3 regions of the Ensifer sp. ENS03 genome follow, and region 3 is predicted to be linked to each of the others. Evidence: predicted binding sites of a transcription regulator. Region 3 holds the regulator's gene; each other region holds the start of a gene.
What was found. Region 3 encodes PhoB, which activates phosphate uptake and scavenging genes when phosphate is short. Its sites were predicted from a motif close to TGTCATNNANCTGTCAT; they were not measured.

Region 1 (4,458 bases), 410 kb from region 3:
GTCCATTCGGTTCGCTCAAGCCCGGAAGCTAAAGTGTCTTGCGCATCTCGATCGCCGTCGGCCGGGTAAAACCGGGATGGCACATCGTGCCGCTCTGGACGAAGCCCCAGGCGGCAAAGGCGCGGTGATTGTCGATGAGTTCGATGCGGGTGAGGAGCCTCAGCGCCGGCAGCTTCAGCGCACGCGCCGTCGCCTCCGCTTCGGCGAGCAGCAGCCGACCGATACCCTTTCCTTGCGTCTCAGGCGCGACGGCAAGCTTGCCGATATAGAGACAATCGTCCCCCGGCTTGCAGAAGATGCAGCCGACGAGCCTTTCGCCGTCGCGAACGCCGAAGGCAATCTCTTCAACGATCTTCTGCCGGAGCAACTCGATGTTCAATGCATGCGCCGACGACGGCGGGTCGATCCGCCCGTCCATGTAGGAGAAGGCGCCAAGGATCAGCGCCAGCAGTTCCTCGTAGCGGTCGAATGCTTCGTCGATGCGAAAGATCTGCACCATGGTCGGCCTATGCTCTGCGGCGATAGCGGATGGTGTTGAACTGTGCCGTCAGTGCGTCATACATCAGCAGCCGTCCGACCAGCGGTTCGCCGAAGCCGGCGATCACCTTGATTGCCTCCATCGCCTGCAAGGTGCCGATGACGCCAGTCAGCGCGCCGACGATGCCGGCCTCCGCGCAGGAGGGCACGACACCGGCCGGCGGCGGCTCGGGAAAGAGATCGCGATAGGATGGGTTCGGCCGTCCATCGGCGCCGGCGCTGTAGGGCATCAGCACTGACAGCGATCCGTCGAAGCGGCCGACGGCGCCGGTCACCAGCGGAATGCCGACCGCTGCCGCCGTATCGGCGGCGAGATAGCGCGTATCGAAATTGTCCGAGCCGTCGATCACCAGGTCATATTGCCGGAAAAGCGCCTCGGCATTGTCGGGGTTGAGCCTGAGCCTGTGTTCGTCGACGCCGACATGCGGGTTGAGGGCGGTGATCGCCTCGGCGGCCCGCTCGACCTTGGCGCGGTCGATGTCTTCAGTGCGGTGGATGATCTGCCGCTGCAGGTTGGAAAGCGCGACCGCATCGTCGTCGACGATGCCGATCCGGCCGATGCCGGCGGCGGCAAGATAGACGAGCACTGGAGCGCCGAGCCCGCCGGCCCCGATCACCAGCACACGGGCCGCCTTCAGCCTTTGTTGCCCGGCACCCCCGATCTCCGGCAGCACGATATGGCGGGCGTAGCGGGTGATCTCCGATTGGTCGAGCTTGTTCTCACCGGTCATGGCAAAATCCTCCTCGGTGACCTCTGCTTATCCCGTAACACTGCCGTGCGAAACCGTCAGAAAGCGGCCGCGTTCGCCCAGCGCCTCGAACATCGCTTGGTCCGTCCCGGTCATGAAGGCCTGGCCGCCAAGGCCGTCGACGAGATCGAACAGAGCGGCGCGCCGGTTGACGTCGAGATGGGCGGCGATCTCGTCGAGCAGCAGGATCGGCGCGTGGCCGGTCATGTCGCCGACGAGGCGCGCATGCGCCAGCACCAGGCCGACGAGCAGCGCCTTCTGCTCCCCGGTCGAGCAGCGTGCTGCCTCCATGTCCTTCTCGCGGTGACGCACGAGCAGGTCGCTCCGGTGCGGCCCGTCGAGCGTGCGCCCCGCCGCGGCGTCGCGCGGACGCCCATCACGCAGCATCGTCAGATATTGTTCTTCCAGATCATAGGCCGGACGATGGCCCTCGTCGTCGAGAAAGCCCGACAACGCCAGGCGCGCCGAGGGAAAGACGCTTTCATCGACAGTGCGCTCGACCAGCGCCGTCAACAGACCGAGCATTTCCTGCCGCGCCAGCGCCATGGAGACGCCGAGACCGGCCATTTCCTTTTCGATCGCCGTCAGCCAGGAAGGGTCCGGGCGGAATTCACCGAGCAGCCGGTTGCGGCTGCGCATCGCCCGGTCGAATTCGCTGGCGCGACGGCCATGCTCCGGATCGAGCGACAGCACAAGACGATCGAGGAAACGCCGCCGGTCGGCCGAAGGCCCGGTAAAGAGCCCATCCATCGATGGCGTCAGCCAGAGGACGCGCAGGTGATCGGTCAGTTCGTCTACGGTCGCTGCCGGTGTTCCATTCAGCCGCAGCCGCCGGGATTGCCCTTCCGTGACGCCGGCAGTCCCGGTGCCGATCTCGACGGTTCCCTCCATGCCCTCGACTTCCGCAAAGACCGAGAACCCGTCGCCGGCACCGACCCGAGTCACGTCCGCATAGGCTGCGCGCCTGAGGCCGCGGCCGGGCGAAAGGAAAGAGACGGCTTCCATGAGGTTGGTCTTGCCGGCGCCGTTCTCCCCCGTCAGCACCACATGGCGCTGATCGAGCTCAAGCGAGAGGGCCGCATAGTTGCGGAACTCCGTAAGCTTCAGGCGGTTGAGAAAGACCTTGTTTGGCATCGGCAGTCCGGATTCGACGTTGGGCGCAGCTAGGACGAAAGCGCCTGCCAAGGCAAGGCGAAATGGGGCGCGTCGCCATATCGTGCAAGATAGGCCGATATCGACAGGGGAAAGGCGACAAACCCCTTTGATTCGGTGCTTTTCATAAAGGACCTAGTGAAATATGACAGCCGCATGACAATCCACAGATGGATATACGTGTGATGCTGGCCTGGTTCCGCAAACTTCTTCCCCGCGAGGATCGCTTCTTCGACCTCTTCGCAAAACATTCGCGCACCGTCGTCGGTGCTGCCGATGCGCTCGACAAGGTTCTCGCTGGCGGCGACGATCTGGAAAAACACTGCGACCGGATCGTCGCGCTCGAGGATGAGGCGGACCACATCACCGCCGAGGTGCTGCTGGCCGTGCGCCGGTCCTTTATCACGCCCTTCGACCGCGGCGACATCAAGGATCTGATCCAGTCGATGGATGATGCCATCGACATGATGCACAAGACCGTCAAGACGATCCGCCTTTACGAACAGAAGAGCTTCGATCCCGGCATGCGCGAAATGGGCACCACGGTCGTCAAGGCCGCGCACCTGATCGCCGAGGCCATTCCGCTGCTCGATAGGATCGGCGCCAATCACGACCGCCTGATCGCGATCGCCGAAGAGGTCACCCGCATCGAGGGCCGCTCCGACGAACTGCACGAACAGGGCCTCAAGGACCTGTTCCGCCGCCACGGCGCCAGCAACCCGATGGCCTACATCATCGGCAGCGAGATCTATGGCGAGCTCGAAAAGGTCGTCGACCGCTTCGAGGACGTCGCCAATGAAATCAGCGGCATCGTGATCGAGAACGTCTGATGGATGCGACGCTCGCCTTTCCGTTGCTCGTCGGGCTGATCGGCATCGCGCTGTTCTTCGACTTCCTGAACGGTCTGCACGACGCCGCCAACTCGATCGCGACGATCGTCTCGACACGGGTGCTGAGACCGCAGTACGCGGTCATGTGGGCGGCCTTTTTCAACTTCATCGCCTTCCTGTTCTTCGGCCTGCACGTGGCCGAGACGCTGGGCAAGGGCATCATCGATCCCGGCATCGTCACGCCGCTGGTGATCTTCTCGGCGCTGATCGGCGCAATCGTCTGGAACATCGTCACCTGGCTCTTCGGCATCCCGTCGAGTTCGTCGCACGCGCTGATCGGCGGCCTCGTCGGTGCCGGTCTTGCGAGCACCGGTTTCAGTTCGATCGTCTGGACCGGCCTCCTGAAGACCGTCGGCGCGATCTTCATGTCGCCGGCGATCGGCTTTTTCCTGGCGCTCATGCTGGTGCTGATCGTTTCCTGGATCTTCGTGCGCCAGACGCCCTTTGCCGTCGACCGCACCTTCCGCGTCATGCAGTTCGTCTCGGCCTCGCTCTATTCGCTCGGCCATGGCGGCAACGACGCGCAGAAGACCATGGGCATCATCGCGGTGCTGCTCTACTCGCAAGGCTATCTCGGCTCGGAGTTCTATGTGCCGTTCTGGGTGGTGATCACCTGCCAGGCGGCGATCGCGCTCGGCACGCTGTTCGGCGGTTGGCGCATCGTCCACACCATGGGCTCGAAGATTACCAGGCTCAATCCGATGCAGGGCTTCTGCGCCGAGACCGGCGGAGCGATCACGCTCTTTGCCGCCACCTGGCTCGGCATCCCGGTCTCGACCACCCACACCATCACCGGAGCGATCATCGGCGTTGGTGCTGCGCGTCGCGTTTCGGCCGTGCGCTGGGGGCTTGCCGGCAATATCGTCATTGCCTGGTTCATCACCATGCCCGCCGCAGCGGCGATTTCGGCGCTCGCCTACTTCACCATCGATCTGCTGTTCTGATCGATCTGGAAATCGTCTCCCGCCCTCATAAGCAGGCGGGAGGCGCTCGTCATTTCGAGACCCGAGGCGCAGGGCTGCTCTGCCCACCCTGGTGCAAGGTCAGGCTTTCGGCACGGTCGCCTTTGAGCGTGAAGCTGATCTGGGCATCGATGAGCTTCGTAAAGAAGCGGTGCTCGGCCTCCGGAA
Region 2 (4,458 bases), on a different contig from region 3:
TTCGGCGGCGGCTCCGTCAATGCCGTGATCGGTGACGGCCGCCGCGGCTTGCCGACCCGTGGCGCGGCATAGGCCATGATGATCGTCAGGCCGAAGCCGATCGCCATCGCCGGCAGCACCATGTCGCTGCCGAAGATGCCCACCATCCAGCCGCCGAGCATCGTCGCGCCGATGAAGGCGACCGAGCCCCAGAGCCGCATATGGGCGTAGTCGAAGCCCCAGCGCCGCACGCCTGAAAGCGCGATCGCCTCGACGATCGGCACATAGGGAGAATAGACGGCCGACTGCAGCGTATAGATCAGCAGCACCGGCCAGAATTCGCGGAAATAGAACAGAACCACGGCCGTTGCGAGCGACAGGAAACCGGACCAGATCAGGACGATCGCCCGCTCGCCGAGCCTATCGGCAATGACGCCGGCGATCGGCGCCGTGATGACGCGCACGAACATCGGCAACGCCAGAACGACGCCGATCTCGAAGTCGCTCATCGACAGCGTGCTCAGCCACATCGGGAAATATGGCATCGCGAAGCCGTTGACGATCAGCGGCGCACAGAAGAGCAAAGCAATGCGAAGCGCAAAATGGCGCGGCGGAGGGCCCACATAGGCGGGCGCTTGGAAGGGAATCATCGTCTGACCTGATGGCTGTGCCCGATCTCTAGCACGAGCCGGGCGCCCCTCGCCATAACCTAGTTTTCGCGACAGGAATATCGCTGCGCCGCGAAGGTCAGGCCGCGCGCTGGGTCAGCAGTTGGGCGAGCAGTTTGTCCGCTTCGCCAGAGGCTTCGCCTTCGCTGGCGCCACCGCGCATCTGGTGCCAGGTGATCAGTTCCATCGTGCCGTCGTGGTGCTCGGCAATCGCCGTGCAGCTTTCCACCCAGTCGCCGGTGTTGATGTAGCGGATGTCGCCGATCTCCTCGATGACAGCATGGTGGATATGACCACAGATCACGCCCTGCGCATCGTGACGGCGCGCCTCCTCGGCGACCACCTTCTGGAACTCGCCGATGAAGTTGACGGCGTGCTTGACCTGAAGCTTCGCCCAGGACGAGAACGACCAATAGGGCATGCCGAGACGTCGGCGGACCGCAGCAAGCCCGATATTGATGGCGATCGCCGTGTCGTAGGCCCAATCGCCGAGATAGGCGAGCACGCGGGCGTTGCGCACGACGACGTCGAATTCGTCGCCGTGCAGCACGAGATATTTACGGCCGTCGGCCCCCTCGTGCATGTAGCGTTGCGCCACCTCGATGCCGCCGAAATGCACGCCCGGAAAGTCGCGCAGGAATTCATCGTGATTACCGGGGATGTAAACGATGCGGGCGCCCTTGCGCGCCTTGCGCAGGAGCTTTTGCACCACGTCGTTGCAGTTCTGCGGCCAGTACCAGCTGCGCTTCAGCCGCCATCCGTCGACGATGTCGCCGACCAGAACGATCGTTTCCGCTTCATGATGCCGCAGGAAGTCGAGCAGGTAGTCGGTCTTGGCGGCCTTCGAGCCGAGATGGACGTCCGAGATGAACAACGTCCTGAGCTTTCGTGCGGAGTTGTCTTGCTGCGCCGCCATCATGCGAGCCTCGTCTTCAGGTTATGCTTTCTGCCTTCGTGAAACCAGACTCGTGTTTCAGGAAGATGACATCAACATTGCGTCACCGGTCCCCCCGCTGAAATCAGCACTGCAAAACTGTACCTCGCTTCGAATTCATGCCAAAAGGCACGACCACGAATGAGGAATGTGAGAGCATGAATACGGGCGACAAGACGAAATCCCATACCGGTCCGGCCAGCGGCGACATCGACCAGCAGGCCCTTTTCTTCCACCGTTACCCACGCCCGGGAAAGCTCGAAATCCAGCCCACCAAGCCGCTTGGCAACCAGCGCGACCTGGCTCTTGCCTATTCGCCAGGGGTTGCAGCCCCCTGTATCGCCATTCGTGACAATCCGGAAACAGCCGCCGATTACACAGCGCGCGCCAACCTGGTCGCGGTCATCTCCAACGGCACGGCCGTCCTCGGTCTCGGCAATATCGGTCCGCTGGCTTCCAAGCCCGTCATGGAGGGCAAGGCCGTCCTCTTCAAGAAGTTTGCCGGCATCGACGTCTTCGACATCGAAATCGACGCGTCGAGCATCGAGCGCATGGTCGACGTAATCTCGGCGCTCGAGCCGACCTTCGGCGGCATCAACCTTGAAGACATCAAGGCGCCCGAATGTTTCGAGGTGGAGCGGCGCCTGCGTGAAAAGATGCAGATCCCGGTCTTCCACGACGACCAGCACGGAACCGCGATCATCGTCGCCGCCGCCATCCTCAACGGCCTCGAACTCGCCGGCAAGGACATCGCGACCGCCAAGATCGTCACCTCGGGCGCAGGTGCCGCCGCACTCGCCTGTCTCAACCTTCTCGTGACGCTCGGCGCCAAGCGCGAAAACATCTGGGTCCATGACCTCGAAGGCCTCGTCTACAAGGGCCGCGAGGTGCTGATGGACGAATGGAAGTCCGTCTACGAGCAGGATAGCAGCAACCGCGTGCTTGCCGACAGCATCGGCGGCGCTGACGTCTTCCTCGGCCTTTCGGCCGCCGGCGTCCTGAAGCCGGAACTGCTGGCGCAGATGGCCGAAAAGCCGCTGATCATGGCGCTCGCCAATCCGACGCCGGAAATCATGCCGGAAGCCGCCCGCCAAGCCCGTCCGGACGCGATGATCTGCACCGGCCGCTCGGACTTCCCGAACCAGGTCAACAACGTTCTCTGCTTCCCGCATATCTTCCGCGGCGCGCTCGACTGCGGCGCAAGCACGATCAACGAAGAAATGAAGATGGCGGCCGTACGCGCCATCGCCGGTCTTGCCCGCGAAGAGCCTTCCGATGTTGCCGCCCGCGCCTATTCCGGCGAGACCCCGGTCTTCGGCCCGGACTACCTGATCCCCTCGCCGTTCGATCAGCGCCTTATCCTGCGCATCGCGCCGGCGGTTGCGAAGGCAGCCGAGGAAAGCGGCGTCGCCACCCGTCCGATCCAGGACTATGACGCCTATCTCGACAAGCTGAACCGCTTCGTCTTCCGCTCGGGCTTCATCATGAAGCCGGTCTTTGCCGCCGCCAAGAACGCCCAGAAGAACCGGGTTATCTTTGCCGAAGGCGAAGACGAACGCGTGCTGCGCGCCGCCCAGGTGTTGCTCGAAGAAGGCACGGCCCGCCCGATCCTGATCGGCCGTCCGCAGATCATCGAGACGCGCCTGCGTCGCTATGGCCTGCGCATCCGTCCGGATGTCGATTTCGAGGTGGTCAACCCCGAAGGCGATCCGCGCTACCGCGACTATGTCGAGGACTATTTTGCCCTCGTCGGCCGTCTCGGCGTCATCCCGGAAGCCGCGCGCACGATCGTGCGCACCAACACGACCGTCATCGGCGCGCTCTCGGTCAAGCGCGGCGAAGCCGATGCTTTGATCTGCGGCGTCGAAGGACGCTACAGCAAGCACCTGCGCGACGTATCGCAGATCATCGGCAAGCGCGACGGCGTGCTCGATTTCTCGGCCTTGAGCCTGCTGATCTCGCAGCGCGGCGCAACTTTCTTCACCGACACCTATGTGAGCTACTGCCCGAGCGCCGAAGAGATCGCCCAGACGACGGTCATGGCGGCACAGGAAATCCGCCGCTTCGGCATCACCCCACGCGCCGCCCTCGTCTCGCATTCGAACTTCGGTTCGCGCGATTCGGAGAGCGCCACCAAGATGCGCACGGCGCTGCAGCTCGTGCGGGAACTCGCGCCCGATCTCGAGGTCGACGGCGAAATGCACGGCGATGCGGCGATCTCGGAAGCGTTGCGCCAGCGCGTCATGCCGGACAGCAGCCTGTCGAGCGAAGCCAACCTGCTGGTCTTCCCCAATCTCGATGCCGCCAACATCACGCTCGGTGTCGTCAAGACCATGACCGACAGCCTGCATGTCGGCCCGATCCTGCTCGGCTCGGCGCTTCCCGCCCATATCCTGTCGCCGTCCGTCACCTCACGCGGCGTCGTCAACATGGCGGCTCTGGCGGTGGTCGAAGCCAGCCATCCGGGTTGAGATGGCAACGCGGAGATCGCCACCGGTCTTCGCTGCATTCGGGCGCCATGCCGGCGCCGGCAAAACCGTATCCGGATGTCGCGCCTGCTTCAGGCGCGGCATCGCTGGTTTTGCAGATCACCCGCGAATCAGCCCCTGTCACGCGGCCGATCGACGACTACAATCAAGGCGTGCGCAATTGGTCTTATACACCAATCGGGAAAGTTTGCGCTGGACAAAAGGTGAACCTCTAACCATGCTGGGGCCTCGGACGAGATTCGGTGTTGTGGCATGACTGAGCAGCAGGCTGTCCTCGACATGCTGGAAATCCTGGAATGTGGCGGCTGCGTCGAGCCCGCTCATTTCTTCACATTGATGCGTCGAACCTTCCGCATTGCCCATCTTCTCTATCTCGAAGCGGAGCCCT
Region 3 (4,458 bases):
AGCGGCTTCTCGGCAGTTCCGGCCTTGGTCGCCGCCTTTCGGACGCGCGCATCGTCGATGATCGTCCGGAGGTCGGCGGCCGTCATGGCCGAAAGATCGAGAAAATGTCTGGTGCCTGCCATCGTACTCGGTTCCTGTCTGAAAAATCGGTCCCTGGTGCGGCACGCTATCGACGTGCCCGCACGGAGGTCATTCTAACGCCTTAGTCGGCCCTGGGTCGCTACCTTCAGGCCGCGGCGTTGCCGCTTGCCTTGCGAACCGCCTCGGCGGCGCGTTCGATACGTGCGAGCCCCTCGCGCGCCTCTTCCGCCGTCACGGTCAGCGGCGGCAGAAGACGCAGGACATTTTCGCCCGCCGGCACGGCCAGGAGCTTTTCGGCGCGGATTTCCTTCAGCAGATCGGCCGAAGGGCCCTTCACCTTGATGCCCAGCATCAAACCGTCGCCGCGGATGTCCTCGATGACATCAGGGAAACGGTCCTTGAGCGACGCAAGGCCCTGGCGGAAGACCAGCGCGACATCGCGCACATGCGTCAGGAATCCGTCGGCCAGAACGACGTCGAGCACGGCGTTGCCGACGGCCATGGCCAGCGGGTTGCCGCCATATGTGGAGCCATGCGTGCCCGCCACCATACCAGATGCGGCTTCCTCAGTCGCGAGGCAGGCGCCGAACGGGAAGCCACCGCCGATACCCTTGGCGACCGCCATGATATCCGGACGGATATCCGCCCATTCATGGGCAAACAGCTTGCCGGTACGGCCGACGCCGGTCTGGACCTCGTCGAGGATCAAGAGCAGGCCGAACTCGTCGCAGAGCGCGCGCAGTTCCTGCATGAACTCCTTGGTCGCCGGACGGATGCCGCCCTCGCCCTGGATCGGCTCGATCAGGATCGCTGCGGTTTCCTCGGTGATCGCATTCTTGACCGCGGCGATGTCGCCGAACGGAACCTGGTAGAAGCCCGGCGCCTTCGGCCCGAAACCTTCGATGTATTTCTGCTGACCACCGGCGGCGATCGTCGCGATCGTGCGGCCGTGGAAGGCGCCTTCGAAGGTGATGACGTGGAACTTCTCCGGGTGGCCCTTGGAGAAGTGGTAACGCCGTGCCGTCTTGATGGCGCATTCCAGCGCTTCCGCGCCCGAATTGGTGAAGAAGACCTTGTCGGCAAAGGTCACCGCCGTCAGCCGGCGGCCGAGGCTTTCCTGGCCCGCAATTTCATAAAGGTTGGACAGGTGCCAGACCTTGTCGGCCTGCGCCTTCAGCGCTTCGACCAGGTGCGGGTGCGCGTGGCCGAGCGAGTTCACGGCAACGCCGGCACCGAAATCGAGATAACGCGTGCCGTCTTCAGCGATCAGCCAGGCGCCCTCTCCTCGCTCGAAACGCAACGGCGCGCGCATGTAGGTATCGTAAAGCGGCGTGGTTGCAGTCATGCGAGGCTCTCCTTCACTCCAGATCGACATCGATCCCGCGCCTCACGCGGGCCGATAAAAATCAAAAATGCCGCCTTTCGGCGGCGCAGGCACTATTCCCATTTCGCGCTGCAATGTCAACAAAACCAAGCCTTGCAGCGCAACATGAAGGGTCGATTCCTGGCAGCAGAAAAATCGTCCGGGAGGGCTTGCAAAAATGCAACGCTGGCCGAGCAAGTTGGGGAAAACTACGAAATCGATTCGGCCTGATTCCCGGGACTCTTGCCACAGAGTCCAGCGGTCAGTACGTTAACATTCAATTACTAGACGCATGCGGCGGACCTAGTCACCAAAAGAGTTATCGCGTTTGCAACCCCGGGGTTTAGCCGGGGTGCGGTGAGGGATTCTGCCATCCCCAACGCTGAGAACGGAGAGTGCAGAAATGAACTGGACTGACGAGCGGGTGGAGAAACTGAAGAAGCTTTGGTCCGAGGGCCTGAGCGCAAGCCAGATCGCGGCACAGCTCGGCGGCGTCAGCCGTAACGCTGTCATCGGCAAGGTTCACCGCCTGAGCCTGCCAGGTCGCGCCAAGGCCGGTGGCAGCACCACGACGGCGGCCCGTCCGAAGCGCCCGACTTCGGCACCGCGCGCGCCGAACTACGCTTCGCGCGTTTCGACCCGCCCGGTTGCACGCGCGGCCGGCGCTGTCGTTCTCAAGGAAGAAATCGAAGTCGATCTCGTTGCCGAGCAGGATTTCAGCACCCGCACCGACGTTGTCGTGCCGATGTCGCGCCGCCTCGAGCTGACCCAGCTCACCGAGCGCACCTGCAAGTGGCCGATCGGCGACCCGCTGAAGGAAGAGTTTCACTTCTGCGGCAACGATTCCCCGGAAGCCTCGCCTTACTGCACCTTTCATGCGCGGCTGGCCTACCAGCCGTCGGGGGAGCGCCGCAGGGCTCGCTAAGAAGCTGGACCGCATTGATAAAGGAAGGGGCCGATCGGCCCCTTTTTTTGTTGGCGACGTTCAGACCGCTCAGCTTTCGAGCGAATAGCCGGCGCCGCGAACGGTGCGGATCACGTCGGGCATGTTCGAGAAGTTCAGAGCCTTGCGCAGACGACCGACATGCACGTCGACGGTTCGCTCGTCGACATAGATGTCATGCCCCCAGACGCCATCCAGAAGCTGCGAGCGAGAGAAGACGCGGCCCGGCGAGGACATGAGGAACTCCAGAAGACGGAACTCGGTCGGGCCGAGGCGCACCTCGCGGCTGCGGCGATGAACGCGGTGGGTCTCGCGGTCGAGTTCGATGTCGCCGCAGCGAAGCAGCGTCGAGAGCACCTCGGGCTTTGCCCGGCGCAGCATCGCCTTGACGCGCGCCATCAGCTCCGGCGTCGAGAAGGGCTTGACCACGTAGTCGTCGGCACCGGTCGCCAGACCCCGGACGCGCTCGCTTTCCTCGCCGCGCGCCGTCAGCATGATGATCGGCAGACGTTCGGTCTCCGGACGCTGGCGCAGCCGACGGCAAAGTTCAATGCCGGAAACACCGGGCAGCATCCAGTCGAGGATAAGCAGGTCGGGCAGCCGCTCCTGAAGCCGGATCTCCGCCTCGTCGCCCCGCAGGATCGTATCGACGTCGAAGCCCTCGGCTTCCAGATTGTAACGCAGCAGAACGCTCAGCGCCTCTTCGTCTTCGACTACGGCGATTTTTGGCAACATCAGGTAACGTCTCCTTACCGCGGGCGGCCTTTGGACTCATCGGCCCGGCCGGCGCTCAGACACTCTAAATCTGGAGCACATCCGCCGTTTTCAAAGGCGGGGCGAAAACCGCATGCTTCAGATACAGGAATTCGGGGCCGCGACCGAAGCCGCGACCGGATCAGATTTCAAAGGGCATGCATGCTTACGGCGCGCTTGGCGCTCAGTCGTTGACCGAGCCCAGCGTCGACGTGGTGTCATCCTTCGGACGCTCGCCTTCCGGCTGAGCACCCGTCGCCATGTAATAGATCGTCTCAGCGATATTGGTCGCGTGGTCGCCGATGCGCTCGATGTTCTTGGCGCAGAACAGAAGATGCGTGCAGGGCGTGATGTTGCGCGGATCTTCCATCATGTAGGTCAAGAGCTCGCGGAACAGCGAGGTGTAGATCGCGTCGATCTCCTCGTCACGCTCGCGGATGCTGTTGGCCTTTTCCGGCGAGCGCGAGGCGTAGACGTCGAGCACTTCCTTGAGCTGGACGAGAGCGAGCTCTGCCAGATGCTCGAGGCCACGGGCGAGCTTGCGCGGAATGCCGGAGCCGGCGACCGCGATCACGCGCTTGGCGGTGTTCTTGCCAAGGTCGCCGACGCGTTCCAGATCGGAGGCGATGCGGATCGACCCCATGATCTCACGCAGGTCGGCGGCGACCGGCTGACGCTTGGCGATCGTGACGATCGCCTTCTCACCGATCTGGCGCTCGGCGTCGTCGAGGACGGTGTCGTCCGAGATCACCTTCTGTGCGAGAGCCAGGTCGGAGTTGACCAGCGCGCGAACGGACTCGGCGACCATCTGTTCGGCGAGGCCGCCCATCTCCGAGATGCGGCGCGTCAGGTACTTCAGTTCTTCGTCATAGGCGGACATGATATGCATGGACATGATCGTCGATCCTTACGGGCGCTTTGCAGTTACTGTTGCAGCCTTATGCGGCCTCAGCCGAAGCGGCCCATGATGTAATCCTGGGTGCGCTGGTCATCCGGATTGGTGAACATCTTGTCTGTGTCGTTCTCCTCGACGAGATTGCCGAGGTGGAACATGGCGGTGCGCTGCGAAACGCGGGCGGCCTGCTGCATCGAGTGGGTCACGATGACGATCGTGAAGTTCGTGCGCAGCTCGTGGATGAGCTCTTCGACCTTGGCGGTCGCGATCGGATCGAGAGCCGAGCACGGCTCGTCCATGAGGATGACTTCCGGGCTCACGGCGACGGCACGTGCGATGCAGAGGCGCTGCTGCTGACCACCGGAAAGGCCGGTGCCGGGCTCCTGCAGACGGTCCTTTACCTCGTTCCACAGACCGGCCTTC

Region 1: IB263_RS00275 (DUF47 domain-containing protein) is a predicted target of PhoB. The motif match lies at 2,584-2,600, and genes of this name have one in related genera.
Region 2: IB263_RS07325 (UDP-2,3-diacylglucosamine diphosphatase) is a predicted target of PhoB. The motif match lies at 1,618-1,634, and genes of this name have one in related genera.

Annotation. Positions count from the first base shown of each region.
Region 1 is NZ_JACVAV010000001.1:50,414-54,871, forward strand. It holds gene IB263_RS00260 (GNAT family N-acetyltransferase) at 29-496, opposite strand; gene IB263_RS00265 (molybdopterin-synthase adenylyltransferase MoeB) at 507-1,268, opposite strand; gene recF (DNA replication/repair protein RecF) at 1,296-2,420, opposite strand; gene IB263_RS00275 (DUF47 domain-containing protein) at 2,624-3,268, shown strand; gene IB263_RS00280 (inorganic phosphate transporter) at 3,268-4,272, shown strand; gene IB263_RS00285 (DUF3471 domain-containing protein) at 4,322-4,458, opposite strand, start outside.
Region 2 is NZ_JACVAV010000002.1:141,224-145,681, forward strand. It holds gene IB263_RS07320 (MFS transporter) at 1-629, opposite strand, end outside; gene IB263_RS07325 (UDP-2,3-diacylglucosamine diphosphatase) at 727-1,566, opposite strand; gene IB263_RS07330 (NADP-dependent malic enzyme) at 1,740-4,052, shown strand; gene IB263_RS07335 (LuxR family transcriptional regulator) at 4,323-4,458, shown strand, end outside.
Region 3 is NZ_JACVAV010000001.1:457,125-461,582, reverse strand. It holds gene argF (ornithine carbamoyltransferase) at 1-122, opposite strand, end outside; gene IB263_RS02305 (aspartate aminotransferase family protein) at 227-1,426, opposite strand; gene IB263_RS02300 (GcrA family cell cycle regulator) at 1,848-2,369, shown strand; gene phoB (phosphate regulon transcriptional regulator PhoB) at 2,439-3,122, opposite strand; gene phoU (phosphate signaling complex protein PhoU) at 3,325-4,038, opposite strand; gene pstB (phosphate ABC transporter ATP-binding protein PstB) at 4,089-4,458, opposite strand, start outside.